DNA from 4 places in the Paenarthrobacter sp. 10N417 genome. Region 1 is predicted to be linked to each of the others. Evidence: riboswitches for the same ligand, from Rfam matches in the RefSeq annotation. Region 1 holds a riboswitch; each other region holds the start of a gene.

What was found. Region 1 has a riboswitch for thiamine pyrophosphate ahead of thiC (phosphomethylpyrimidine synthase ThiC). Riboswitches for the same ligand answer to the same signal wherever they lie in the genome.
Region 2: it holds a riboswitch for thiamine pyrophosphate, as region 1 does, so the genes downstream of both, thiO (glycine oxidase ThiO) here and thiC (phosphomethylpyrimidine synthase ThiC) in region 1, are expected to answer to the same signal.
Region 3: it holds a riboswitch for thiamine pyrophosphate, as region 1 does, so the genes downstream of both, AC1DCM_RS22645 (bifunctional hydroxymethylpyrimidine kinase/phosphomethylpyrimidine kinase) here and thiC (phosphomethylpyrimidine synthase ThiC) in region 1, are expected to answer to the same signal.
Region 4: it holds a riboswitch for thiamine pyrophosphate, as region 1 does, so the genes downstream of both, AC1DCM_RS13445 (ECF transporter S component) here and thiC (phosphomethylpyrimidine synthase ThiC) in region 1, are expected to answer to the same signal.

What each region holds. Positions count from the first base shown of each region.
Region 1 covers NZ_JBFTIL010000008.1:39,618-46,575, reverse strand. Annotated here, with positions in the region: gene trmD (tRNA (guanosine(37)-N1)-methyltransferase TrmD) at 1-212, opposite strand, end outside; gene rimM (ribosome maturation factor RimM) at 213-767, opposite strand; gene AC1DCM_RS12155 (RNA-binding protein) at 899-1,141, opposite strand; gene rpsP (30S ribosomal protein S16) at 1,143-1,562, opposite strand; gene AC1DCM_RS12145 (hypothetical protein) at 1,751-2,203, opposite strand; gene AC1DCM_RS12140 (VOC family protein) at 2,324-3,196, opposite strand; gene AC1DCM_RS12135 (amidohydrolase family protein) at 3,274-4,356, opposite strand; TPP riboswitch at 4,453-4,560, shown strand; gene thiC (phosphomethylpyrimidine synthase ThiC) at 4,556-6,415, shown strand; gene AC1DCM_RS12125 (alpha/beta fold hydrolase) at 6,398-6,958, opposite strand, start outside.
Region 2 covers NZ_JBFTIL010000007.1:183,605-190,562, reverse strand. Annotated here, with positions in the region: gene AC1DCM_RS10920 (DUF3107 domain-containing protein) at 1-87, shown strand, start outside; gene AC1DCM_RS10915 (cytochrome c-type biogenesis protein) at 123-425, shown strand; gene AC1DCM_RS10910 (4a-hydroxytetrahydrobiopterin dehydratase) at 511-855, opposite strand; gene AC1DCM_RS10905 (thiazole synthase) at 887-1,684, opposite strand; gene thiS (sulfur carrier protein ThiS) at 1,689-1,925, opposite strand; gene thiO (glycine oxidase ThiO) at 1,922-3,169, opposite strand; TPP riboswitch at 3,162-3,279, opposite strand; gene thiE (thiamine phosphate synthase) at 3,307-3,990, shown strand; gene AC1DCM_RS10885 (ferritin-like fold-containing protein) at 4,036-4,704, opposite strand; gene AC1DCM_RS10880 (RNB domain-containing ribonuclease) at 4,746-6,230, shown strand; gene AC1DCM_RS10875 (DEAD/DEAH box helicase) at 6,517-6,958, shown strand, end outside.
Region 3 covers NZ_JBFTIL010000024.1:51,281-58,238, reverse strand. Annotated here, with positions in the region: gene proB (glutamate 5-kinase) at 1-183, opposite strand, end outside; gene obgE (GTPase ObgE) at 173-1,759, opposite strand; gene rpmA (50S ribosomal protein L27) at 1,893-2,156, opposite strand; gene rplU (50S ribosomal protein L21) at 2,216-2,524, opposite strand; gene AC1DCM_RS22645 (bifunctional hydroxymethylpyrimidine kinase/phosphomethylpyrimidine kinase) at 2,902-4,452, opposite strand; TPP riboswitch at 4,444-4,541, opposite strand; gene AC1DCM_RS22640 (Rne/Rng family ribonuclease) at 4,688-6,958, opposite strand, start outside.
Region 4 covers NZ_JBFTIL010000009.1:104,699-111,656, forward strand. Annotated here, with positions in the region: gene AC1DCM_RS13430 (UDP-N-acetylglucosamine 1-carboxyvinyltransferase) at 1-475, opposite strand, end outside; gene AC1DCM_RS13435 (energy-coupling factor transporter transmembrane component T family protein) at 592-1,386, opposite strand; gene AC1DCM_RS13440 (ABC transporter ATP-binding protein) at 1,383-2,996, opposite strand; gene AC1DCM_RS13445 (ECF transporter S component) at 2,996-3,616, opposite strand; TPP riboswitch at 3,694-3,830, opposite strand; gene AC1DCM_RS13450 (NUDIX hydrolase) at 3,962-4,639, shown strand; gene AC1DCM_RS13455 (DUF4235 domain-containing protein) at 4,676-4,936, shown strand; gene mnhG (monovalent cation/H(+) antiporter subunit G) at 5,019-5,408, opposite strand; gene AC1DCM_RS13465 (MrpF/PhaF family protein) at 5,398-5,676, opposite strand; gene AC1DCM_RS13470 (Na+/H+ antiporter subunit E) at 5,673-6,239, opposite strand; gene AC1DCM_RS13475 (Na+/H+ antiporter subunit D) at 6,236-6,958, opposite strand, start outside.

The sequences.
Region 1 (6,958 bases):
TCGAGCGCCTGTGCCCACGGCTCTGGCTTCATGACCATGCCCGCGCCGCCCCCATAAGGAGTGTCGTCCACGGTCCGGTGCTTGTCAGTGGTGAACGTCCGGAGGTCGTGGACGTTAAGTTCCAGGAGCCCATCCTGGCGGGCCTTGCCTATCAGCGAAAGTTCAAGCGGGGCAAGGTACTCAGGGAAGATGCTGACGACATCGATCCTCATTCAGGCATCATCCCCGGCGCCGTCCTTGGACTCCTCAGCCGTGTCATCGTTGATTTCGAAGAGACCGGCAGGCGGAGTGATGAGAATGAACCCGTCCTCGATGTTGACCTCAGGCACGATTTCATCGACGAAGGGAACCAGAATTTCCTTCCCTTCCTCCGTCTTGACCGTCAACAGGTCCTGAACCGGCAGTGTGGTCAGCGCGGCCACCTTGCCCACAACCTGTGAGCCAACCCGCGCCTCCAGCCCAACGAGTTCGTGCTCATACCAGCCTTCCTCGTCGTCTTCGTCATCGAGTTCTTCGGTTTCGATGAAAAGCTTCGCACCGCGGATGGCCTCAGCGGCGTTGCGGTCCGCGATCTCTTCAAAACCCAGCAGCAGGATGTCTTTGTTCCATCTCGCGCTGCGGATAGTCAGCGGGCCAGCAGAGGCCGGCTCCACGACGAACTCGGTTCCGGCGACAAAGCGCTCGGAGGGGGCATCGGTGAGTACTTGCACCGTCACCTCGCCGCGTATGCCATGGGGTTTGCCGATCCGGGCCACCTGGAGCTGCATGGGTTCCTCTGAATTCTCGTTGTGCCCGCGCTGCCAGGCAGCAACGGAAGTGAAATGATCGATAAAGCAATCCGGCCCCTCCACCATATTCGGTGAAGGGGCCGGATCTAAGACAAGTATTGCTGAGCGCGTTATCGGCGACGATCGGTGTCGACGACGTCGACCCTGACCTGCTCGCCACCTGCCAAGGCTGCAACCACAGTGCGCAATGCACGTGCGGTGCGTCCCTGACGGCCGATCACCCGGCCGAGGTCCTCCTGGTGAACACGCACCTCAAGGGATTCCCCGCGGCGGTTGTTCCTGGCACTGACCTTCACATCCTCAGGGCTGTCAACGATCCCACGGACCAAGTGCTCGAGCGCTTCTGCCAGCAATTTACTCAGCCTCGGTGGTCTCTGCTTCAGCCTCGGCCGGAGCTTCGGCTTCGTCCTTCTTGGCCTTCTTGGTGATGGCTTCCGGAATGATGACGGAACCCTTCTCCGGGGCTACGAAGGCTTCCTTCGGAGCTTTGGTCTTCAGGGTGCCTTCCTGGCCCGGCAGGCCCTTGAACTTCTGCCAGTCACCGGTGATCTTGAGGATCGCGGCAACCTGCTCGGTCGGCTGGGCGCCAACGGAAAGCCAGTACTGGGCGCGCTCGGAAGCGACCTCGATGTACGACGGCTCTTCGGTGGGGTGGTACTTGCCGATTTCTTCAATGGCACGGCCATCGCGCTTGGCGCGGGCATCCATGACGACGATGCGGTAGTACGGTGCGCGCATCTTACCGAAGCGCTTAAGGCGAATCTTTACGGCCACTTTTGTGGTCACTCCTGTTTCTGAAACGGGGTTGAACCCGACGTTCTGCACCCGTGGGGCGGGCCATACTAAGGGGTTCCAAAGGACAAGATTTGGGCACGGAGAGAGGGGCCGCGCCAATCAAGTACCTGACCATTGTGCCAGATGCCGGAAGTAATTACGACTTTCGCCACTCCCGGACCCAACGGTCAGACAGACCAGACGTAGAGCCCTGACCGCTCCGCCTGTTCCACGTCAGTGGCCAAGGAGGCCAACTGCTGCACGTATTGACGCGATTCGTCCGCGCCAAAAGGCATGTCGTCCTGAGCTGCCCACGCCGCAGCGACGTCGTCAAGAACGTTCCCGTCGCCTTCGCTTTCATACGTCAGCAGCTCGGCAAGCGCCCTCACCATCGCTTCCGGAACGCCAAGGAGGGCGTCGCTGGTGACATCCACCAGCGCCAGCTCATAGTCTGCACCGGCAGCGTGGACGGCTTTGCCCGCAAGGTCCCCCAGTTGCTCGACCTCAAAGTCGGTGATGCCATCGATCCTGACGGCGGGTCCGGTGACGTCAGCGCCCCGATCCAAGGCAGCTGCCCTCTTGAGTGCTTCATCGTGGGTGGCTACAAAAATTTCGGCAAAGCCCATGGAGAGTGCTCTCATTCGTTCGTGCTGACGGGGCGGCGGCAACGGCCCAGGGGCGAATACCGTCAATGCCCAGCCTAGTGCAGTCCCGGCCCCTGCATTCGGAAGCCAGCGCGAGGGCGCTTCCCGCCAGGGTGCTTAGCGCACTGCCACGCGCAGCTTGTTGCGCCAAGGGTCTTCGAACTGCAACTCCAGGCCCGTATGGCGGTTCGCCACGGACGCAACTTTCAGCCGGTCAGCCAGTGCGGCGACGTCATCGGCAGTCGGAACTTCGATCAGGACCTCGCCCAGGCCCAGGGTATCCCTGCGGGGCCCGGCCCCGCGGCTGTTCCACACGTTCATCGCCATGTGGTGGTGGTAGCCGCCCGCAGAAACAAACAACGCCTGCCCGTGCCAGCCCGCAGTCCTCTCAAAACCCAGGGTGTCCACATAAAAATCCTGGGCAGTCTGCACGTCGCCTACCTGAAGGTGCACGTGCCCGACGCCGGCAGCGGCTTTCCGCTGGCCAGTCACGGCAGCCTCACTCAAGTGTTGCTGGAGGAAACGCTGGGGCGGCAAGGCAACATTGTCCATCACCACATTCTTGCCATCCCACTGCCAGACATCGCGCGGCTTGTCGTAATAGAGCTCAATGCCGTTGCCTTCCGGATCCGTGAAGTAGAACGCTTCGCTCACCAAATGGTCGGCACTGCCCACAAAAGCGCGCGGCTCATACTCTGCGGCCGTGGCGATGGTGGCCGCCAGGGAAGGCTGGTCCTGGAACAGGATGGCTGTATGGAAAAGCCCGGCTTCCCCACGGCCTGGAATCTGCAGGCCGGCAGCGGGAGCGAGATGGACTACTGGCTTACCCAGACGCCCCAGGTACAGTCCACCATCCTGCTCGGCCACGGTCTCCAAACCCAGGGCACGCTGATAGTAGTCAGTCATTACCCTCATATCGCCGACCTTGAGCATGACGGTGCCCATGCTGAGTTCGGCAGGAAGGAGGTCCTGGCTGGATGTCGTCGTCATGTGAAGCTCCCGGTTCATAGATGGCCGCCTTTCGGCACGTTCTACTTATCTAAATTACTTGAAGCTTCAATTTATTCCTAGCTGACGGGCTTGCCGCGCAGGACTACATGTTTCAGGCTCGCCACAGTTGCGAGGTTCTTCCTCGGATCATCCCGGCAAAGCACGACGTCGGCACTTGCCCCTTCGCTGAGGCCCTCGGCTCCCAGCCACTTCCGTGCGCCCCACGTGGCGGCGTCCAGGACGGCGGTGGGCGGCAGGCCGGCGTCGTAAAGTTCCTTCATTTCGTCAGCGATCCTGCCGTGCTTGATCACGCTCCCTGCATCCGTTCCCGCAAAGATGCCCACACCGGCTTCAAAGGCCTCCAGCACCCTTTCACGGCGTCGTTCCCAAAGACGGGTCATGTGCTCGGCATAGACCGGAAATTTAGGCGCGGCCTGGGCTGCGATATCCGGAAAAGTAGCGATGTTAATCAAGGTAGGAACGATCGGGACAGACTGCTCCACAAGACGGGGAATATGCCGGGGCAAGAGTCCTGTGGCGTGTTCAATGCAGTCAATCCCGGCGTCGAGCATGTCATCAATGGTGTCTTCAGCGAAGCAGTGGGCCGTCACCCTGGCCCCTTCGTCGTGGGCGGCCGCAATCGCATCCCGCACGACGTTCCGAGGGAAGGAAACCGAGAGGTCGCCCGTCCCGCGATCGATCCAATCGCCCACGAGTTTCACCCAACCGTCCCCGTCCCGGGCTTCCTTGCGGGCTGTCTCCACGAGTTCGTCCGGCTCCACTTCGTGGCCCAAACCACGCAGGTAACGCCGGCTCCGGGCGATGTGGCGTCCGGCGCGAAGAAGCCGTGGGAGATCCTCCCGGCGCTGAACCCAACGCGTATCGCTTGGCGAGCCGGCGTCACGGATCAACAACGTGCCGGCTTTCAGATCGGCCTGCGCTTGGGCAAGAGTTGTCTGCTCATCAACCGCCCCGCCGACCCCAAGTCCAATGTGGCAATGGGCGTCCACAAAACCAGGAAGGACCCACCCATCCAGCACGGAATCCGGCGCAGCGACTGGACGTTCGAACGTGAGTTTGCCATCAACGGACCACAGCCCGTGCCGTTGATCGTCGCCTGCCACAAGCACTGGACCGGTGAATTCGATGATGTAGGCCATGCCAAAAGACTAATCTGCCGATATGCCACAAACCTCCCGGATGAGTAAGCGCTACGACGATGACTGTGTCCCCGATCAGAGCTGTGGTAGCTTCGTCTACGACCACACGGGGGCCCCTGCAGGGGCTGAGATCGGACTGAAGCAGTCTGCGACCGTTGAACCTGTCCGGGTAATGCCGGCGAAGGAAGTGAGTAATCCTTTGAGCACCACCGAAACACAGCACAGCCCTGCCGAAAACCAGGCCAACATCAGCGAAAAGACGACGGAAACCGTCACACAGTCGCTGAAATCCCATTCGTTGGCTTGGCTGGAAGACCGCGCCCATGGCATCCGGGTCCCCGTCACGGAGATTGCACTGGAGCCCTCTCCCAACGGTGAGGCGAACGAGCCACTGCAGGTGTACCGAACTGCCGGACCGGGCAGTGACCCCGTGGTGGGCCTTGAACCGTTCCGAACCGGATGGATCGAAGCTCGAGGAGATACCGAGGCATACTCCGGACGGGAGAGGAACTTGCTCGACGACGGCAAATCAGCCGTACGCCGCGGCGCAGCATCCCAGGAATGGAAGGGAACGCAACCGGTGCCCCGCCGCGCCGTCGAAGGTAAGACCGTCACCCAGATGCACTATGCCAAACAAGGCATCGTCACGCCGGAAATGCAGTTTGTGGCGCTGAGGGAGAACTGCGACGTTGAGCTGGTCCGCAGCGAAGTGGCTGCCGGGCGCGCCATCATCCCCAACAACATCAACCACCCCGAGTCCGAGCCCATGATCATTGGCAAGGCCTTCCTGGTCAAGATCAACGCCAACATCGGAAACTCGGCCGTCACCAGTTCCATCGCCGAGGAAGTTGACAAGCTGCAATGGGCAACCCAGTGGGGTGCCGATACCGTCATGGACCTCTCCACCGGAGACGACATCCATACAACCCGCGAATGGATCATCCGCAACTCCCCCGTTCCGATCGGCACCGTGCCCATCTACCAGGCCCTGGAGAAGGTCAACGGCGAAGCCAACAAACTCACGTGGGAAATCTTCCGGGACACCGTAATAGAGCAGTGTGAACAAGGCGTTGACTACATGACCATCCACGCCGGGGTGCTCCTGCGCTACGTGCCCTTGACGGCAAACCGTGTGACAGGCATCGTCTCCCGTGGCGGCTCGATCATGGCCGGGTGGTGCTTGGCGCACCACGAGGAGAACTTCCTCTACACGCATTTTGATGAGCTCTGTGAAATCTTCGCCAAGTACGACGTCGCATTCTCCCTGGGCGACGGATTGCGCCCCGGTGCCACGGCTGACGCCAACGACGCCGCGCAGTTCGCCGAGCTCGATACGCTTGCAGAGCTGACCCAGCGGGCTTGGGAATTCGATGTGCAGGTGATGGTTGAAGGACCCGGACACATTCCCTTCCACTTGGTCCGCGAGAACGTGGAGCGCCAACAGGAACTGTGCAAAGGTGCCCCCTTCTACACCTTGGGACCGCTGGTCACGGACGTCGCTCCTGGCTATGACCACATCACCTCGGCCATCGGCGCAACGGAAATTGCACGGTACGGCACGGCCATGCTCTGCTACGTAACGCCCAAGGAACACCTGGGACTGCCGAACAAGGATGATGTGAAGACCGGTGTGATCACGTACAAGATCGCAGCGCACGCAGCGGACCTCGCCAAGGGACACCCGGGCGCAAACGAACGCGACGACGCTTTGTCCAAGGCCAGGTTCGAGTTCCGTTGGCGGGACCAGTTCGCGTTGTCCCTGGACCCTGTCACCGCCGAAGCCTTCCACGACGAAACACTTCCGGCCGAACCTGCCAAGACGGCGCACTTCTGCTCGATGTGCGGACCCAAATTCTGCTCGATGCGCATCAGCCAAGACATCAGGGACGAGTTCGGTTCCGCCGACGCGCAGGCCGCCATTGCAGGGATATACGACGGCATGCGGGAAAAGAGCGAAGAATTCCTGGCGTCGGGCGGCAAGGTGTACCTGCCGGAGCTGCAGCTTCCCACTACCCGGATGTCCTCCACCAAGAGGGCAGCGTCAGGAAACCTTAACTGACCTCGTCCGGACAATATCGGCTACGAAAGAGCGAATAATCCGGTCTCCATCCACCGAGTCCTGGGGCCGGTGCCCTCCCGCTGCTACGCGTCTGAGGGCACCGGTGTCCTCCAGGTACCCGGCGATTTCTTCGTACAGTGGCTCCCACCCGCCTGTCAGGACAAGGGTAGGAACGCCAGGAACAATGTGCAGGGGCGCCTCCCAAGGAGGCGCCTGGAGCCGGAGGCGACGTGCGGAACGGCGCGCTTCGGGCGTGTCAAGGCCGCTGGCTTCGGCCGAAAATGCACGCCTGAAATATTCGCGTTCGTAGTCGGCGTCCTTAAGCTGCTTCCGCACGTCAAACAGCGGCTCCATGAGCGAACGATGGAATGTCGTGGCAGGCAGCTCGGCCGTCAAGGATAAACAAGCCGGTTCAACAAGTGTCAGCGAGTGCACAAGGTCGGGGCGTTCAACTGCTGCCAGCATGGCGGAGATTGCGCCTTGCTCATGCGCCACCACATGGCCTCCACCAGAATCCACCAGCGAAGCCACTACGATGCCTAC
Region 2 (6,958 bases), on a different contig from region 1:
CGCCAGATCATCGTTCCCGGCAGCGTGTTGGGATACGTTGAAATTGGTGCTGAGGAAGTCCGCCGCGTCGGTTTCGGCGCACTCTAGCGGTTCCCGGTTACAGCTGCCGCTAAGGAGTCTCCATGCTTTCACTCGTTGTGGTGGTTCTTGCCACCATCGCTACAGGATTCATCGTGTGGGCAAATGACAAGCGACACGGCAAGTACGGCATTGCATTGCCGGCGGGCGTTTCGACAACCGTCGGCGTGCTGAGCTGGATAGCTTTCATCATGGCCGGCTTTGGTTACCAGCCCGGGCTGACCTGGATCCCCTGGATCCTCCCTATCGTGTTGGGGACGGTTATCGCGATTGCCGTTGTGCTCTTTCTTGGCCGCACGCGCACCCAGCATGACACCGCCGCCCTCACCAAAGCCCTGAGGCTCTAGGGCACTGAGACTCTAAGGCACTGTTCAGTTTTAAACGACGCTGGCCACCACCCCGTGGGTGATGGCCAGCACCGTTTAACCTCTTCTATCCCGTTGAAACTCCCGGGTAGCGATCCGGCTGCGCCAAGGCACCGGACGCGGCCGCGGCCTCGCTCACGGCAGCGGCTGCCGCGATGTCGCGTTGGGTCACCTGGCCGCCTGCGTCATGGGAAACGTAGCGCAAGAACACCCTGTTGTAACGCCAGTCAAGATCCGGGTGGTGGTTCTGTTCCTCGGCGATCCGGCCAATGGCGGCGATAAGCGCCAGGGCGTCGGCCGCCGTCGAGGTTTTGAATACCGTCACGAGGCCGTCCTGGAGCTTCCAGTCCGGAAGGCCCTTGAGGGCGGTCTCCACGGCGATCTGGGTCAATGGCTCTTTCCTGTCAGCCACCACTGCTCCTTCATTGAGAGGAACTCTGCATTTAGAGGAACTCTGCCCGGCCTTCCATGGCCGATGACGCGAGGGCGTGCTCCCGGCGCGGGATTCGGCCAGCCTGCTTGGCCAGCCTACCGGCGATCACTGCGTGTTTGAAGGCTTCACCCATCTGCACGGGGTTCTGCGCACGGGTCACGGCTGTTGCCAGCAGGACAGCATCGCATCCCAGTTCCATGGCGAGCGCGGCATCGGACGCGGTTCCAATGCCGGCGTCGAGCACTACCGGGACAGAGGCCCGGGACACTATCAGTTCGATGTTGTGCGGGTTCAGGATGCCCAGCCCTGTACCAATAGGCGAGCCGAGGGGCATGACTGCTGCGGCACCCAGGTTTTCCAGGCGCAGCGCCAGGACAGGGTCATCATTGGTGTACGCGAAGACCTTGAAGCCGCGGTTCACCAGCTGTTCGGTGGCCTCCACGAGTTCCACCGCATCCGGAAGAAGTGTGTGCTCATCGGCGATGACTTCCAGCTTCACCCAGTCTGTCTCCAGCGCCTCCCGGGCGAGCTCCGCGGTCATCACTGCGTCTTTGGCAGTAAAACAGCCAGCGGTGTTGGGCAGGACCCGAATGTTGTGATCCAGCAGGAGTTGAAACAGTGAGCCTGTCTCGGCCGGTGAGTACCTGCGCATTGCCACAGTGGTCAGTTCCGTTCCTGAAGCCAGAAGGGCTGCTCCCAACCCGTCAAGACTCGGTGCACCACCGGTACCCATGATCAGGCGGGAGCCGAATTCGACGCCGTCGATCACCAAAGCATCTGTGCGGATGTCAGATTTTGCTACTGTCATTTTTTCAGCCTCCCTGGACTGCGGTTACGAGTTCGAGTTCGTCTCCATCGGCGAGCGCAGTCGCGGCCCACTGGCTGCGCGGCACTACCTCGGAATTGCGTGCGACGGCGACACCCAGCTTGCCGCCGTCGGCCGCCTGTCCGCGGTGGTCCAGGATGCGGCCTGTGATGGCGCTGACGAGCGTGCTGACGGATGCGTCATCCGCCACGGCATGAACGGAGCCATTGAGTTTGATGTTCATGGTGTGTCCTTGGTTGCTGGTTGGAGGCGGTGATCCGGCGTTGCCGTAAATCGATCAGGGGTGAAGTTGGACCATCGGGGATCGGCTGACCCGCTGATCAGCCCGCCGACGATTCTGGCGGCCACAGGCGTCAACAGGACGCCATGGCGGAAGAACCCGGTTGCGATTACGAGACCGTCGATGGTGCCCGCGCGCCCGGCAACGCGTCCCAGTAATGGTGCGTTGTCCGGAGTGCCGGGCCGTGCGCGGGCTGTCACTTCCAGCAGTTCCAACTCCGCCACCGCAGGCACCAGGATTTGGGCGTCCCGCAGGAGTTGGTAGACGCCTCCGGCGGAGACTGCATTGGTGGAGGCGGATAGTCCGTCCTCGCGCTGGGTGGCTCCAATCACCACGGTGCCATCGTCCCGGGGCACGATGTAAACGGGCACCCCGCGGACAATACCCCGGATGGTGGATGTGAGGAGGGGCTGGAGGTGGTGGGGGACGCGCAGCCTGAGGATGTCGCCGTAAACGGGCCGCAGGGGCAGACTGAGACCTTCGGGGAGATTACCGATCCTGGCCGCGTCCAGCCCGCAGGCGATCACAGTTTCCGAGGCCTCGACTGCGCCAGAAGCCAGTTCAACCCCGGAGACGCGGTCCCCATCCCAGAGCAAACGGGATGCGTGGAACGGCAGGGCGAAACCGTCCTCCGCTCCGGAAACCCACGTTGCGTCACCTGGTCCGTGGGCTGCCAACCCTTCCATGAGGCATCGTGCAAGCCGCCGCGGGTCCACTTGGTGATCGGCCGGTATGTCGAAGGCACAGGAAATCTGTGGACTCAGCAAAGGCTCACGTTGGCGCGCCTCCCGCAATGACAATGGCTCCACGTGCAGGCCCGCGGCCTGCTGGACTGTGCGGAGGTCTGCGAGGGCGCGGCGGTCGGCGGCGTCGGCACCAACGGCGATTGTCGGCGTCGTGCGGTATCCGGTGGCTGATTCGCCGCCATGGACGCCCCGGATGAAAGCGGGCCACAGTTGGGAGGATTCCAGCATGAGTTCCAGGAGGTGTTCCTCCTGGTAGTGGAGTTCGCTGACCGGAGCCAGCATCCCCGCGGCAGCAAACGTCGCACCGGCCGCGGGGGTGGGATCAATGAGGACCACCGAGCGGCCCTGGCGGCGCGCTTCGTGGGCGATGCCAAGGCCAACGATGCCGCCACCAATCACTGCAACGTCTGCCTGCAAGGGGGTTTGGCCGGATTCTGCCATGTGTTTCCTTCCCTACGCCGGTACTAGCCGGATCAGGTCAAGCGGTCGGCGCTGAAGCCCTCTCAGCCGGACGGTCATATGACGCTGTCACGGCTCCCGCAGTACGTGCCCAGTTTAGAGGAACTACTCTGGTTTCCATGACCCAGCATGATGTCCACACCACTGCCCGCCTTTACTTGTGCACTGATGCCCGCAAACGCCAAGGCGATTTCGAAGACTTCGTCGACGCCGCGTTTGAGGGCGGCGTTGACATCATCCAGCTTCGCGACAAGACGCTCGAGGCCGCTGAGGAGCTTGAGGTACTGGAGGTTCTGCACAACGTCGCCCAACGGCACGGACGGCTGTGGGCCGTCAATGACCGCGCCGATGTTGCCAGTATTTCCGGGGCTCCGGTGTTCCATATCGGGCAAAAGGACATCCCCCTGCCCGCCGCACGGCACCTCCTCCACGACCGCACCGTGATCGGCCTTTCCACCCATACGCCGGAACAGGTTGACGCCGCTATAGCTGCCTCCCCCGGCAGGAGCGGACTGGATTATTTCTGTGTTGGTCCGGTGTGGGCAACGCCCACGAAGCCCGGCCGTGAAGCAGTCGGGCTGGATCTGGTCACATATGCCGCAGAAGCCGTAATGCGCGCGGATGCGGAGACCGTAGGTGGCGTCCTCCTCCCCTGGTTCGCGATTGGCGGCATCGACCTCACCAACATTGAACAGGTGGTGGCTGCGGGAGCGAGCCGGATCGTCGTGGTGCGGGCCATTACTGAGGCGGAGGATCCGACGGCGGCGGCAAAGACTCTGCTGGAAGCGCTCGACGCCGGATAATCACCGCCGGCGCCCTGGCGGCAGCCGAGGATATGCGAAAGTCTCTTAAGCCGTGAGCCCGAGCCCGGACATCCGTCGGCCATGCCGCTCGGCAAGTTCAGCGGTAAGGGCCTTGACTGCAGTGCGGGCATCCCCGCCGCCCTTGAGCAGCGGTCCCAAGTGAGGATGTTCCATGCCCACGCGTTGGGCCTGGGTCAGCGCTTCACCGACGAGGCGGCGGCCCCACAAAGCCAGTCGCGATGCCAGGCGAGGATCATCAGCCAAGGCCCTGCGCAGGAGGACGCGTAATACTTCCGTGGCTTGGTCGGCGGAGGCCACCTTCTGGACAAAGAGTTGCGTCCCGCCGTCGAGGTACGAAGCGACCATGCGGTAAAAGTCCGATGACACGGTGTCGATCACATAGGCCTTCATGACTGATTCAAACCAGTCCGCCGGCTTTGTTCGCTCATGGAAGTGGTCAAACGAGCGCTGGAACGGAAGCATGGCCTCTTCGGCATCGAGTCCCATCTCCGAGAGCCGGCTGCTGATCAAGGCAAAGTTTCCGTAAGCCCCAACGGCAATCTTTGCCAACACTGCCCTGTCGTGCAGGGTGGGAGCGTACCGGGAGTCGAAAGACAGCCGGCCAAACGCCGAGAGCTCGCCGTACGCCATGGCTCCCAGCAGCTCCGAAGAGAGGCGCTGGACGCGAGCATTATCGTCCAAGGAAGTGCTCATGGTCCAAGACTATCCAGCGATTTCGGGCTAACCTGATTTTCGTGTCACATCATCGGATTTCGCCCAACGTCGACGACTCGTCGGACCAGCTCGCAGAGGCATTTGCAGCCCTTCGGACCGAACTGGAGCTCCCAGGCGAGTATCCGGCCGAAGCCGTGGCGGAAGCCAGGAAAGCAGTAGAAAAACACACACTGCCAGAGCGTGACCTCAGGGACATTCCGTTCGTGACCATCGATCCAGCCACGTCCACCGATCTGGACCAGGCCGTATTCATTGAACGGGCCGGCGACGGCTACAAAGTCCTCTACGCAATCGCCGACGTGCCATCCTTTGTTGCTCCCGGCGGGGCGCTCGATGCAGAGACGCGGCAACGGGGACAAACGTTCTACGCTCCTGACGGGAGGATCCCCCTGCACCCGGAAGTGATCAGCGAGAACGCCGGAAGCCTGTTGGCTGGTCAGGACTGCAGCGCCTTCGTGTGGGACTTCGAACTCGACCACAATGCGGAGGTGTCCGCTACGTCGGTGGCCCGTGGCACTGTCCGCAGCCGCGCCAAGCTCAGTTACAAGGGTGCCCAGGAACAGATCGATGCCGGCACAGCCCCAACGGTCCTGAAGCTCCTCAAGGAGGTTGGCCTGAAGCGGGTGGAACTGGAACGGCTGCGCGGTGGCGCCAACCTGAACATGCCGGAGCAGGAAATCGTCCAGGCGACCGGCGGCGGGGGCTACAGGATTGTGGCCGCGCCCTCCCTGCCGGTGGAGGACTGGAACGCGCAGATATCCCTCATGACCGGGATGGCAGCGGCCCAACTGATGCTCGACGGAAAAGTGGGCATCCTGCGCACCATGCCGGCGCCGGATGAACGGTCGCTGCTCCATTTCAAGCGCCAGACCAAGGCTCTGGGGAAACCGTGGGACGGCGAGGTTACCTACGGTGAGTACCTTCGGACACTTGACGCTTCGGATCCCAAACAGCTTGCCATCCTGCACTCGGCAGGCACGCTGTTCCGCGGCGCAGGCTACACGCCTTTCGATGGTGAGCTTCCCCCAAACGTCATCCAGTCAGCCATCGGCGCACCCTATGCTCACACCACTGCCCCTTTGCGCCGACTCATCGACCGCTTTGTCCTGGTGATCTGCGAGGCCCTCAGCAACGGCCACCAGATCCCGGCGTGGGCGCGGGAAGCACTTCCATCCCTGCCTGAGATCATGGCGTCATCCGACCAACTGGCCGGGCGGCTTGAGCGTCTGGCCATGGACACCGTGGAAGCTGCACTCGTCGCGAACCACATCGGCGAGGAGTTCGATGCAGTGGTCATCTCCGGTTCCAAGCCGTCCAATGGGACCACCAATGGCAATGGAAGGGGAAACGGAAACGGCAATGGGCCCTTCGGCATCATCCAGATCGCTGAACCCGCCGTGACAGCCCGGTGTGACGGCGAACTGGAGTCAGGCACCAAGGTTCGGGTGCAACTCCTGAAGGCCGATATCGCCAGCCGCGAGATCCGTTTTACCCTGCTCCCGTGAAGCCCCGCAGCACCCGAACTGCCGCCGATCCGGGCTTTAGGGCTCCCAGAGGATAGACTGACCCTGTAGTAATGGATGCCCGGTCGTTGATTCAGTTAATTTTTGAACTCAACAAGCCCGCCCCTACGCGATCTTGAGATGTGCCCGCTGGTCACCAGTGCCAGTACTTAGATAGCCCGCGATCGGCTTCCACTGGATTAGCTTGCGCGCCCGTTCGTGCTCCGGTACGGCTCCGCCACCCGTTGAGCATGCAGCGCCAATGCCCAAATGAATAAGGAAACTCCCTGTGAGTGAATTGCACACCCATGAAGTCCTGACGGACGCCACCGGCACCGAATCCATCGAGCCCGAGGAAACGATCATCTCTGATGAGACGCCCCACGAGATCGAAGAGAAAACGTTCGCTGACTACAACGTCCGCGCCGACATCGTCGAATCCCTCGCCGACGCCGGCATTACCCACCCCTTCCCCATTCAGGCCATGACGCTGCCCGTAGCCCTCAGCGGCCACGACATCATCGGCCAGGCCAAGACCGGTACAGGCAAGACCCTCGGTTTCGGCATTCCGGCATTGCAGCGCGTGGAAGGCCGGGATGACCCCGGCTACGCCAAGCTGGCCGTCCCCGGCGCACCGCAGGCCCTGGTCATCGTTCCTACGCGTGAGCTTGCGGTACAGGTGGCTAATGATCTCCAGACGGCATCGCGTAAACGCAACGCCCGCATCGCCA
Region 3 (6,958 bases), on a different contig from region 1:
AGTACCGGCATTTCGCTTGTGCGCCAGCGCATTCACCAGCGACGTCAGTGATTTCTCGGAGATGCCACCCTTGATACTGGTCAGCGAGGACGAACCAACTTTGACCACAATCCTCTTGGCAGTGGCGAGGGCCTGGCGCTCAAGAACTTCTTCGTTCGGAATTTCGACGGTCCTAGTCGTCATCACCGGTATCCAGGTTGCCTTCCGTCACAGGCTGGGCACGACGGCGGCTGACGGACTCAGTCCAGATGCCCGCCTTGCGCTCGGCTTCCAATTCGGCACGGGCGGCAGCCTTGGCTTCGCGTCGCTCAAGCTGTTCATCGCGCTTCTGTGAACGGGTGGGACGGTCGCCGATGTCGGCAACGCGGATGTCGGTACCGCGGGGAGTTGCCAGCAGTTCGGCACCGGCCATCATGGTGGGCTCCCAGTCAAAGACCACGCCATCGTCCTCACCGATGACTACGGTATCGCCAGGCTTGGCACCAACCTTGAAGAGCTCAGTCTCGACGCCAAGCTTGGCCAGGCGATCAGCCAGGTAGCCGATGGCTTCCTCATTGGTGAAGTCGGTCTGCTTGACCCAGCGGACAGGCTTCTCGCCGAGGACGCGGAACAACGGCTCGAGGTTCTTCTCCTCGCGGCGGATCCGGAATCCGCTCTCGTTGACGGCGCGGGGACGAAGGACAGGCGGGGCAACCTTGGGAGGCGCAGTCTCAACGGCGTCCCGTGCAGCCTTGACGATCTCCGCCATGGCGAAACCAAGCTGGCGCAGGCCTTCATGGCTGGTGGCCGAGACTTCGAAGACCCGGTAGCCGCGTGATTCGAGTTCCGGACGAACGAACTCAGCCATGTCCTTGCCGTCCGGGAGGTCCACCTTGTTCAGGACAACAAGCTTGGGACGTTCGTTCAACGGCACAACTTCGCCGTCGACGCCGGCATAGCTCATGTCAACGGCGTACTTTTCCAGTTCCGCCTCGATGATGGCCAAATCGGAGAGGGGATCACGGTCCGATTCCAAAGTTCCGCAGTCCAGGACGTGAACCAGGGCTGCGCAGCGCTCGACGTGGCGCAGGAAGTTGTGGCCAAGGCCCTTGCCCTCGCTGGCGCCCTCGATCAGTCCGGGCACATCGGCGATGGTGAAGCGGATGTCGCCAGCCTGGACGACGCCAAGGTTGGGAATGAGGGTGGTGAACGGGTAATCGGCAATCTTGGGCCGGGCAGCTGACATCGCTGCAATGAGGCTGGATTTTCCTGCGGACGGAAATCCGACCAAGGCGATATCGGCGATGGACTTCAGCTCCAGGACGATGTCGCTGGATTCGCCCTCGATGCCAAGCAGCGCAAAGCCGGGCGCACGGCGTTTCTGGGAGGAAAGTGAGGCGTTTCCGAGGCCTCCCTGGCCACCTGCAGCCGCAACATACTCCGTGCCCTCGCCAACAAGGTCGGCCAGGACTTCGCCGTCCTTGGTCTTCACCACAGTGCCGTCCGGCACGGGAAGGATCAAGGTTTCGCCGTTCTTGCCGCCGCGCCAATCGCCCATGCCGGGGCCACCGTTGGTGGCATGGCGGTGGGGGGCATGGTGGTAGTCCAGCAGGGTGGTGGTCTGCGCGGACACCCGGAGGATGACGTCTCCACCATTGCCACCATTGCCGCCGTCGGGTCCGCCGAGTGGCTTGAACTTTTCGCGCTTAACAGAGACACAGCCGTGGCCGCCGGTTCCGCCGGATACGTGCAGGACTACCCGGTCTACAAAGCTCGCCACGTGAATCTCCTCTTGCTGTTGCCAGCGCTGTTGCATAAATCAGAGCGCCATAGACGCCCTAATCGATTGTAATGCGGTTAAAAGAACGGTGGAGCGGGCCGTTTGGCCCGCTCCACCGGTTCAGAACTTGTTGTTACTCTGCAGCTGCAGCAGCAACGATGTTCACTACGCGACGGCCGCGGCGAGTACCAAACTCAACCGCACCGGCCTCGAGTGCGAACAGGGTGTCGTCGCCACCGCGGCCGACGCCTGCACCGGGGTGGAAGTGGGTTCCACGCTGGCGAACGATGATCTCGCCTGCGGAAACTACCTGGCCACCGAACCGCTTGACGCCGAGGCGCTGTGCGTTGGAGTCACGACCGTTGCGAGTGGAGCTCGCGCCTTTTTTGTGTGCCATGTGAAATGCCTGCCTCTAAATTTCTGGGGAAACTGAAAATCTGAACAGAGTAACCGAAGTTACTTGATGCTCGTGATCTTGATCTTGGTCAGTTCCTGACGGTGACCCTGGCGCTTCTTGTAGCCGGTCTTGTTCTTGAACTTCTGGATGACGATCTTGGGACCGCGAAGGTCCTCAAGGATCTCAGCCGTGACCGTGACCTTGGCCAGGTCCGCAGCAGCGGACGTGACCTTGTCGCCGTCAACCAGGAGCAAGGCGGGCAGCTCAAGCGTGCTGCCGGCTCCACCGGGGACGCGGTTAAGCGTTACGTAGTCTCCAACGGAAACTTTTTCTTGGCGGCCGCCTGCGCGGACAATCGCGTACACCACTTGGGTACTCACTTCTCTCGACGTTTCTTACTAAATTTGCGTGCGGAACCTTAACCGGAATCAGGCTTGGTTCGCGCTGTGCCTCAACGCCGTGGACTTCAGATCGAAGCCCGCGAGTCATCCCATGAACAATTCCAAGGGGCATAACCCAAGTGTTGGCGTAAGCACCGAAGATCAAGATTACGCTAGTTTGACCTTCAGCTGCAAATGAGGCCGCGTCCGGAGGCTATCGGGTGACTTGCATCACCAGTTGTAACGGACTCTCCCGGCACCGTGCCCATACAGCCTACAGGGTTTGTGGAGGAATACTGCGATTTGGCCGACGACGCGCTGGAGTTTTGTGGAATTGCCCCAGAAGGCAACCTCGGAAACCCTGCTCAGGCGAAGAGCCTGGGTGCATCAAAGAAGGCTGTCTCGTAGCGGCAAGACTGTGCGAAGGCCTCTACCATGGCCTCGCGTTCCTGCGCGGAGGCGAAAATTGCGGCGGCATCGGTAAAGTCGATCGCCTTCCGGGTTGCGGCAGCAAACTCCTCGTCCGCGTACGTCTTCAACCACTCGGCGTAAGGGTGGTCGCTGGGAGCGCCTGCTTGGACATACCCCGCGTGAAGTTGCTGCCCTACCTCCGCATACAGCCAGTAGCAGGGCAGGATTGCCGCCAGCAACACGGCGTAACTGCCGGAGGCTGATGTGGCCAGCAGGTGGTCCACGTACGACCTTGTCACGGGTCCGGTCTGTGTTGAGGCCGAGCGCGTGCTCAGCCAGTTCCGATGGAGCTCGGACTCCACTTCAAGGCAGAGTTGCGATGACTTCGCCCAGAAGAGCTGCTCTTCTTCAGTGGGGGCAAGTGCACCTGCGCGCGCCAAAACCCGCGAGTAGCCGTTCAGGTAAATGGCGTCCTGGGCCAGGTAGTAGTTGAACTCGGGCTCCGGGAGCCGGCCTGACTGCAGGCCCTGGATGAAGGCGAGACCGTAAATCGCATCCAATTCCGGCGCAGCTTCGGCCCACAGCCGCGCGGCAAAGTCGCCGGATTTCCCGGCAGGATTCAGCGCTGGCTCCATGTGGTGGAAGTGGTGGACCGGCCCGCTACCCTTACCCACCTTCAGCCCGTCGGCCGCCGCGAGGGCCTGCAGCAGCCACGGCTTTACCTCGCGGAGAGACGCCTCCCAGTCGCCGGTGCGGGCTTGGACCGTGGCCAACGCCGAGGAGAGCGAGCACCCCGTTCCGTGGCTGTTCCTGGTATCAACGCGGGGCCCAGGCACCTCGATGACGTCCTGTCGCAGCAAACCGCTCGTATTGACCAGCGCATCGGGACAGTCGTTTCCTGCCAAGTGGCCGCCCTTTACCAAAACCGTCGTTCCACACTCAGCAGCCAGGCGTTTACCCTGGTCAAGCGCCGTAGCCCAGTCGGGGGCTTCGGGCTCCCCCAGCAACATCGCCAGCTCGGGAAGGTTTGGGGTGACGAGATCCGCCAACGGCAGGAGGCTGCGCAGCGCAATTTCGGCGGTCTCCCGCAGAAGGCGGTCGCCGCTGGTGGCAACCATCACCGGGTCAAGGACCACGACGGCGGGACGCACCTCTTCGAGCCAACTGCGGACTTCGTCGATGACGGCCGCATCACCCAACATCCCGATCTTGACCGCATCAATCTCAATATCGCTGCTGATCGCGTCCAGTTGCTGACGCAGGAACTCGACGGGCGGAACATGGACTGCACTGACGCCCAACGTGTTCTGGGCCGTCAAAGCCGTGATGGCAGCCATGCCATAGCCCCCGTGCGCTGCGATGCTCTTCAAGTCTGCCTGGATTCCGGCGCCGCCAGAAGGATCCGAGCCGGCAATGCTGAGCACCCTCGGATGTGGCCGGGCCGGGACTGCTCCCATACCCGCGGCGCAGACAGGGTAGACAGCGGAATTCGACGATGAAGCCATGGTGGACATCCCTTCGCCGGTGCTAACCGGACAGGTTCAACGGGTCTGGATCTCAGCCTGGCCCGTGCCCGGCACCCCGTGTCAGTTTCCTAGCGTAGCCCGGAAGCCCCTCGCCCCGGGAACCGGACAGCTTCGGGGAATCGATGTGACTGGCGGGCAACGAAAGAGCCCCGCAGTATCCGCCGTAAACGGATGCTGCGGGACTCTTTGGTTGCTTAGTGACTGGTTGCCCTGCTTACAGCTCTGAAGCGGGAACTCCCACCCCAAGGATGATGGGTTCGTCCGCTACCTTCTTTTTGGCCGGCTCTTCCGCTGCCGGCGCCTTGGCCTCATGGGCAGATCCGCCAGCGGCAGCAGCAGTTACCTCGTGGTGTTCCACACTGGTTTCGTTTGCGGCACCCTGCGCCCTGCTGGCACTGCGGTTCCTCCGGCCACGACGACCACGGGCACGCGACGAATGATCGTGCTCATCGGTAGTGCCAGCAGAAGCACTGGCAGGGGAAACGGCGGCAGCAGCCGCAGGTTCGGAAACCGAAGCCGTGGCCTCTTCCTCCGCAGACGGCGGGGCACCGAGGTGCGAGAACGCCTCGGCCAGCAGGTCCAGGCTCATGGCCGGCTTGCCAGCAGTTGGTTCCTCATGATGTTCCACAAACGGAAGAGCCACTTCTTCGCCACCGAAACGCAGAACAGGAGTGGCGCGCGCTTCCCGAACCGCAGCCTCATGACTGGCCGTATCAGGTGCAGCCGGAACGCCAGCCTCGCCGGTTGCAGCCTCAGGGGCAGATCCATCGGTGTGACCCTGCTGGCCTGCTGCACGGGCCTGCTCCTCCGCGCGGTGAACCTCGTCATCGTGCAGGTGGGCGGCATGTGCTGCAGCGGCGATCGTGGCAAGAGCTGCCCTGGTCGCCTCAGCCTTCGCCTGGCGGACCGGGTCCACGGACTCCGTGGTCGCAGGAGCTGCGGGGGCGGCCGGCGTGCTGTGGACTGCAGGAGGCACTTCGGCCATTGCCGGTCCCCCACCCTTGCCACGGCGGCGCTTACGATCAGTGCGTGCAGCAGGCTGTTGGGGTTCGACGTGCGGGCGGTGATGCTCGGCAGCAACGACGTTGGCGCGTCGGTGCTCCACCGGCTCATCATGGGTGACGACACCCCGTCCGGCACAGTGCTCGCACTGCTCACCGAATACCTCGAGCAGGCCGGTGCCCATGCGTTTGCGCGTCATCTGCACCAGGCCCAGCGATGTCACTTCGGCCACTTGGTGTTTGGTGCGGTCACGACCCAGGCATTCCACCATTCGGCGGAGCACCAGGTCACGGTTCGATTCGAGGACCATGTCAATGAAGTCGATGACGATGATGCCACCAATATCGCGCAGGCGTAGCTGGCGAACAACTTCCTCGGCTGCTTCAAGGTTGTTCTTGGTCACGGTTTCTTCCAGGTTTCCACCGCTGCCGGTGAACTTGCCTGTATTAACATCCACCACGGTCATGGCTTCGGTGCGATCGATGACAAGGGAACCACCAGACGGAAGGAAAACCTTGCGTTCCAGCGCCTTGTGGATCTGTTCGTCGATCCGCCAGGCAGCAAAAATGTCCTGGTCCTTGGTCCACTTCTCAAGGCGGCCCACCAGATCGGGAGCCACGTACGTAACGTAAGCCTCGATGGTGTCCCAGGCGTCGTCCCCGGAAACGATCAACTTGGAGAAGTCTTCGTTGAAGACATCCCGGACAACCTTGATGGTGAGGTCCGGTTCGCCGTAAAGCAGTTCCGGAGCCAGCACCTTCGTGGAGGACGCCTGCCCTTCAATGCCTTCCCACTGCGCGCGCAGACGGTTGATATCGTGCGTCAGTTCTTCCTCGGAAGCACCTTCAGCGGCTGTGCGCACAATGACGCCGGCGTTCTCCGGCAATCGATCCTTGAGGATGCGCTTGAGGCGGTTGCGTTCGACGTCAGGAAGTTTGCGCGAGATACCGGTCATGGAACCGCCCGGCACGTACACAAGGTAGCGGCCCGGGAGGGAGATCTGGCTGGTGAGGCGGGCACCCTTGTGTCCAACCGGGTCCTTGGTGACCTGCACCAGGACGGAATCACCGGACTTCAGCGCATTCTCGATCCGGCGCGGCTGGCCCTCAAGGTTCACTGCGTCCCAGTTCACTTCACCGGCATACAGCACGGCGTTACGGCCACGTCCGATGTCAACAAAAGCAGCCTCCATGGAAGGCAGAACATTCTGGACCTTGCCCAGATACACGTTGCCAATGAGGGAGTCCTGCTGGGTCTTGGACACAAAGTGCTCGGCCAAGACGCCGTCTTCAAGGACCGCGATCTGAATTCTGTCGTCGCGCTGGCGGACGATCATCTGGCGATCCACGGACTCGCGGCGGGCAAGGAACTCAGCCTCGGTAATCACCTGGCGGCGACGTCCGGTCTCGCGGGATTCGCGGCGGCGCTGCTTCTTGGCCTCAAGCCTGGTGGAACCCTTAACGCTGGTAACGCGGTTTGACGG
Region 4 (6,958 bases), on a different contig from region 1:
CCACGTCCATGGATTCAAGGTCAAGGACTTCGGGCCTGCGAATACGGAGGTCACTGCCGTTGAGCCACGTGCATTCGACGCCGATGGACGTCAGCACCTCAACGATCCTGTTGACTTCCTCAATACGGGCCAACCGACGCAGCGTGGTGGTGCCCCGGTTGATCAGGCTGGCACACAACAGCGCCACACCGGCATTCTTGCTGCTGTTGACATCCACTTCGCCGGACAGCGTGTGACCGCCTTCCACCCGAAGGTGCGTCATCTGCGGCTTGCCCACCTTGACGATGGAGCGGCCGAAGATGGCCTCCAACCGTTCGATCATTCGGAGGCTGAGATTCTGTTTGCCCTGCTCCATTCGGGCGATAGCGCTCTGGCTGGTTCCCAGCTCAGAAGCCAACTGCCCCTGCGTCCAGCCCTTTTCACTTCGCGCGTTGCGGAGCAGGAGGCCTACATGTTCGGCGGTAGGTTGCGTCATACTCAAGAAATATCACAAATGAGTTAGAAGTGGCCAACAAATCTCCGATTCAGCGGCAAACGTCACATCCTACCCGCACCGTGCGATATCTGATTCGAGAAGATCCACCAGAACGGCTAACGCCAGACGAAACTCCACGTCCCAACGCCGACGGCCGTCAGTACCGCAGCGGCAGCGATGAGGAGCCCGCCCAGGAGCACCCAGACGTCCAGAAGTGAGTAGGTGGATTCCCGGGCCCACGTTCTCTGCCCGCCGCCGAAACCACGTGCCTCCATGGTGATGGCCAGCCGGGAGGCCCGCCGAACGGCCTGGACAAGCAGTCCGAAGCTCTGTCCAAGTGTTGCCTTCAGCCGTTGGATTGGGCTGCCCTGCGAACCCACTCCGCGGGCGCGCCTGGCCATGCCGATGGTCTGCCATTCCTCAGCCATCAATCCCACCAGTCGCATGGCGGCCAGCGAGCCGAGGACAAAGCGGTGTGGCAGCTTCGCCTTCTGCGCCAGCGCGTCAGCCAGGTCGGTGGGGTCGGTGCACGTCATCAGCAGGATCGCTGGCAGCGCGATCGCCAGGCCGCGCAACATGAAAGCCAGTCCCAGCTGAAGGGAACCTTCGCTGATTGACCAGAGTCCGACGTCGAGCAGTACGGCCCCGCTGTCAGCCGCCACGATTGCGGTGCTCCAGCCACCAATCGCTGCAGCGATGATGAGCGGCCAGGCCCGCTGCCATAAAAGCCCCAGCGTAAGGCCAGCCAGCGGGAATAGGGCCAGCTCGGCGACGAGCGCCGTTGAAGCGGATACCCAGTCGATCGACAACGCCAGCACCAGCGAAATGAGAAAGACGGACACGAACTTCACCAAAGGATTGGCCCGCGTGAGGAGGGCGTGGTTGCCGCGCAGGTTCAGGGCGTCCCTCATGCGGCACCGGCTTCCTGGCGGGCATCGTCGCTATGCGGGTCCGGGATGCGCGGGGGCGCCGGATCCAGGCGGAGCTCCGTGCCGCCAAGGACTGCACTGAATTCTTCGTCGTGCGTCACGGACACAACAGCCGTTCCAGCGTCGAGCAGTTCCGACAGGAAGGATGCCAGTTCGGCCCAGGTGTTGGCATCCTGGCCGAACGTGGGCTCGTCCAGCACCAGCACCTTGGGATGGGCCGCAAGGACCGTGGCAACGGACAACCGCCGCTTCTCGCCGCCGGACAACGTGTAAGGATTCGCGTCCACCAAGTGCGTGAGCCGCAAACGCTCCAGCAATTCATCCACGCGTTCTTCACCATGGCCCAGATGCTTTGGTCCAAACATGAGCTCGTCCAGGACCTTGCCCGTCACGAACTGGTGCTCCGGTTCCTGGAACACGGTGCCAATACGCGAAATCAGCTGATCCGCCTTCCACTTGAACGGGTCGATTCCAGCTCCCTCGGAAAGCTCGACGGCGGCACTCACCTTGCCGTCCACGGGCGCCAGAAGGCCGGCCAATGTGAGCGCGAAAGTAGATTTGCCGGCGCCGTTAGGGCCCGTGATGGTGAGTGCCTGGCCAGCCCGTACTTGTGCACTGATACCCGATTGCACGGGGACGGGTGGGATGGTTTTGAAGCGACGACGGCGCGACTTCTCACGGGAAACAGCCAGGTCCTGTGCCACGAGGAGGAGTTGGGCGGTGGATTCATAGCCGCCCATTTCCTGAGCTGTGCTCCTGCGGGCGCGAGTCGCCGGAACGTACCCCGGCACCCAGACTCCCGCTGCCATCAACATGGTGCGGGCCTCTGTGAGCACCTGATCCGGCGGACCGTCCAGGAGCACACCGCCTCCAGCCGAGGGTGGCTGGAGGACCACGATCCTGTCCACCAGGTCCTTCCACACAGAAACACGGTGTTCTACTACAACCAAGGTGGCACCGGTCTTGTCCAGGCAGCGCTGCACGGCGTCTCGAACCTCAAGCACGCCCAGCGGATCGAGGTTGGCCGTAGGTTCGTCAAGCAGGATCAGCCCGGGCCGCATTGCCAGGATGCCAGCCAACGCAAGGCGCTGCTTCTGCCCGCCGGAGAGTGCCGCCGTCGGGTGGTCCAGTGCCAAACCGCCGCCGGCTGCGGTGCGCAACCCAACGTCGTCGAGCGCTTCATGGACGCGGGCCCAAATTTCATCCCGGGGAACGGCAAGGTTTTCGGCGCCAAATGCGACGTCGTCACCAACCCGGGAGAGCACCGCCTGGGTTTCCGGGTCCTGCTGCATCAGACCTGCGCGGCCGCGCTGCTTGCGGGGAGCGACGCCGTCGATCAACAGCGAGCCCGTCTCGTCCGAATCGTCTTCCTCGTCACCTAGCACACCGGCGAGGGCGTGGAGCAGTGTCGATTTCCCTGCGCCCGATGGACCCAGCAAGAGTACACGCTCGCCCGGCTCGATCCGGAGATCGAGGTCCTGGATGGCAGGTGTGGAACGCCCGGCATGCCGCCATCCCCACCCTTGGGCGGTGATGGCGGCAGGCCGGACTTGGTGGTTGCTTTGCTGGTTGCTGCTTTCTTTCGCAGGCATTAGTTAAAGACGGGCTCCGAAGCAGCCTTGCGGGACGCGAAGGAGCTCAGGACGCCGGTCTTGGCCAGCCCGCGGGTGGCAACCCAGGACAGCGCGCCGGCGATGATCGCACCCGAGAGCGTGCAGAAGGCGATGTAGGCCAGCTTGTCGATCGCTTCGTAGGCGATATTCCAGCCCCAGGGCAGGAAGGAATCGTTCAGACCGCAGAAGAGGCCCGCGCCCGCACCTGCGAGGAGTGCAGCGGACAGGTCGAACTTCTTGTAGCGGAACGCAGCGAAGACCAGTTCTGCGCCCAGTCCCTGGAGGATGCCGGAGATGAGGACGGTGGTGCCGTACTGGGAACCCATGATGAGTTCGCCGGTGGCGGCGACGGCTTCGCAGAACAGGGCTGCGCCCGGCTTGCGGATGATGAGCATGCCCAGAACGGCGGGGATCATCCAGCCACCGGCGATCAAACCGGTGAGCGGCGGATAGGCGGCGTTCATGGGGATGGATACGATTGCGGCGCCCTGGGACCAAGCCCAGAAGATTACGCCGCCGGCGATGGCAATCAAAGCTGCCACCACGATGTCTACAACACGCCAGTTATAACTGGTTTTCTTCACGCTTGCCGTGGTCATTTTTCTGCCTCCTGAGGTACAGGAGGGGAAAGTGCTCCCCGGAACTCCCGGCCGGCTTGCGCCGCCCGGTTCCGGACACTCTGAGAAGCTCGACTCCCTTGCGCCGGTACTAACCGGATCAGGTTCGAGGGTCTGCGGCTGTCCGCACTCTCAGCGCCCTCGCGTCTCCTGCATCTCTGCAAGGTCCGACGGCGGCGCTCCCCTGTCGTTATTAATCTGCCCTTATGGGCGTGGTTCAGTTTACACCTGTGGGTGTTCGTGGGAGGTGGGGGTTAGTCACAAATCGGCTGGCAACCACACCTGAGAGAATGATCCAGCAGAATCGACGCGGCAAAGGGGTATTTCATGACGGACCTTCCCACTACGGACATCCCGGTTCCCCAAGCCCGCCTTGCCGCGAGCGTCATCCTGCTCCGGGACACCCCGGGCGGGCTCGAAGCCTTCGTGCAGCACAGGGTTGCCACCATGGACTTCGCCGCCGGCATGGTGGTCTTTCCGGGAGGCCGGGTTGATGCCGCAGACCAGGGCGGATGGGATTACCCGGCTGACTTGCTGGAACGGCATGCTGCAGACTGGCGCCTGACCTCCATCGCCGTCGATACCGAACACGCACCGGCAAAGTCGGGCATGGTTCTCACGGCTGCCCTGCGGGAGGTTTGGGAGGAGGCCGGACTTAGCCTTGATGCCTCAGATCTGCGACCGTGGGCCAATTGGGTCACGCCGACGGACATGCCAAAGCGTTTCGATACCTACTTCTACGTAGCCAAGCCTGCTCCGGAAGCAGAACCCCAGCATCAAACCACCGAAGCGTGGCAATCACTCTGGATGCCTGTGGACGGGATCCTGGCGGCTGAAGCCTCCGGTACATTGCAGCTGATGCCACCCACGTATTACCTGCTCAAGGAAATTGCCGGCCTCGGAACAGTAGATGCTGTATGGGAAGCCGATCACGACGTTGTTCCTGTCCTCGCACCACGCGGTTCCATGGCAGCTTTCCTCAAAGAACGGGAAAACCGCCGCTAGTCCCAACCCACCTGGAAGTGAGGCTAGGCTGGGGGCATGAACCTCTTTTTCAAGCTGCTGGGTGCCGGAGTAAGCCTGGCAGCCGGATTCGTCGGCACCAAGTTGGTCAACAAGGGCTGGGAAAAGGCCACGGGCAACAAACCGCCCACGGGCCACGACGATATGGAAACGAGCCTCCGCTCAGCGTTGTCCTTCGCGCTGATTTCGGCCTTCGTCAGTACGCTCATCCAGGTTTTCGCGAGCCGCGGCACCCAGCGTGCCATCGCCCGCTTCGCCAAGACGCAGGACATCGTCTAGGCCGCGCATAGTTGCTCCAACGCGGGGTCAGTTAGGGTCCCTCACCGCTGTCGGGAGGGTGCTTAAGTGACCCCGCGTTGTTCTAAGTGTCCGGGGTGGAACCGTCGGCGGCTGCCCTTTGGACAACCGCTTCAAGCTCATCCTTGGTGAGCAGTTCGCGGTGCCCATGCTTGGTCCGGTAAGCGGAGCGGCCCACCATATGTGCGGAGACCGGCGCAGTCAGCAGCTGGAAAATCCAGGCCACCACCAGAACCGGCCAAACCCACCATGTGCGCATTTGCAGACCCATGGCCGCCAGCATGAGGAACAGACCCAGAACTTGCGGCTTGGTTGCCGCGTGCATGCGGCTCAGGAGATCGGGAAACCGCAGGAGGCCGATTGCGGCTCCGAGCGACATCAGGGCACCCACCACAAGAAACACGGCCGTCACCGCATCAATGACTGCATCCACGCCGGTCGCTTCAGGACTCATTGCTGTGATCCCTCCGATCCGCTACAAATCGGGCAAATGTTACCGAGCCTACGAAGCCGATCACCGCGAGAGCCACGAGCAACACCAAGTTATTCRGGTGCCGGTTCATCGCCATGTCGATGGCAAGCGCTGCGCCAAGAATGGCCAGCAGGACGTCCGATGCCAAGACTCGGTCCAACAAGGACGGGCCGATGGCGATGCGGATGATCGCGCCCACCGCAGCCAAACTCAGGATCACCGCCGTTACCAGCAGAACAAGTTCTTTCACAGGGTTGCCCCTTCCATGCCCGCACCGGGTTCAGCCTGGAGTGCGTGGAGTTCCTCGCGCGTTCCCATGATCCGGATCAGCGCGGCCTCGATGTTCTGGACTTCCTGGCGGATCTTAGTGATATCAGCATCCTCATAAATGTTGAGCGCGTGCAGGTAAAGCGTGGACGTCGAGCGGTCCACTTCCACCACCAACGAGCCCGGAATCAGCGAGATAACGTGCCCGGTTGCCGTGACTATGAGGTCAGAATGGCTGCGCAACGGAACAGCGACGACGGCGCTGCGCACCTTTGGACCCTTCACTACGGCCAGGTACAAGACCAGGAAGCTCGCTGCCGCCACTCTGCCCAGGAACATCAGGGCGAATGACATGGCACGCAGCACGTTGAACCTGCCCCCGAGCTCCACTGGCGGAAGGTAGAAGAACTTGGCCACGAGCACGGCGATGAGCGCACCGAACAGCAGGTTTCCCGGACTGAAGTCCCTCCACAGGGCACCCCAGACGATGACCAGCCATACGAGCAGCGGCAGTTCAGTGCGGAAGGAGATCGGTTTACGGCTCATTTGGCAGCCCCTGACTGACCCACTGCTGGTACCTCCGCGGAGTCCCCCAGGACTGAATGGATGTAGGCAGTGCGGTCCAACATGATTTCCGCCGAGCCGTCTGCGAGGTGAAACAGTGGGCCAGCAAAGACTGTGAGCGCAACACCGAAGGCCACAAGGCCAGCCGTGGAGCCCACCATTGTCCGGGGAAGCACCCCAACATTTCCTGGAGTCTGAAGCACGGGGTCGGGGTACTCGGCGTCCTCGGGCTTGCGCCAAAATGCCCTGTTCCAAACACGGGCAATTGCCAACAGCGTCAGGAGGCTGGTGACGACGCCGCCCACCACCAAAACGATGGCCAGCGGCGTACCCAGTTGCACGCCCGCTTGGAGGAGCCCGAGCTTGCCCAGGAAACCCGAGAATGGCGGGATGCCCGCAAGATTCATCGCAGGGACGAAGAACAGCAAGGCAAGGAGTGGCGAGAGTTTGGCCAGGCCACCCAAGCGGTCAATGGACGACGATCCGCCCCTGCGCTCAACCAGGCCAGTGACCAGGAACAGGCTGGTCTGCACTGTGATGTGGTGCGCCACGTAGAACACGGCAGCGCCAAGCCCCGCGACGGACGACATTGCCAAGCCGAACACCATGTAGCCGATGTGGCTGACCAGGGTGAAGGACAAGAGACGTTTGATATCGCTCTGTGCCAAGGCACCCAGGATGCCCACCACCATGGTTAGCAG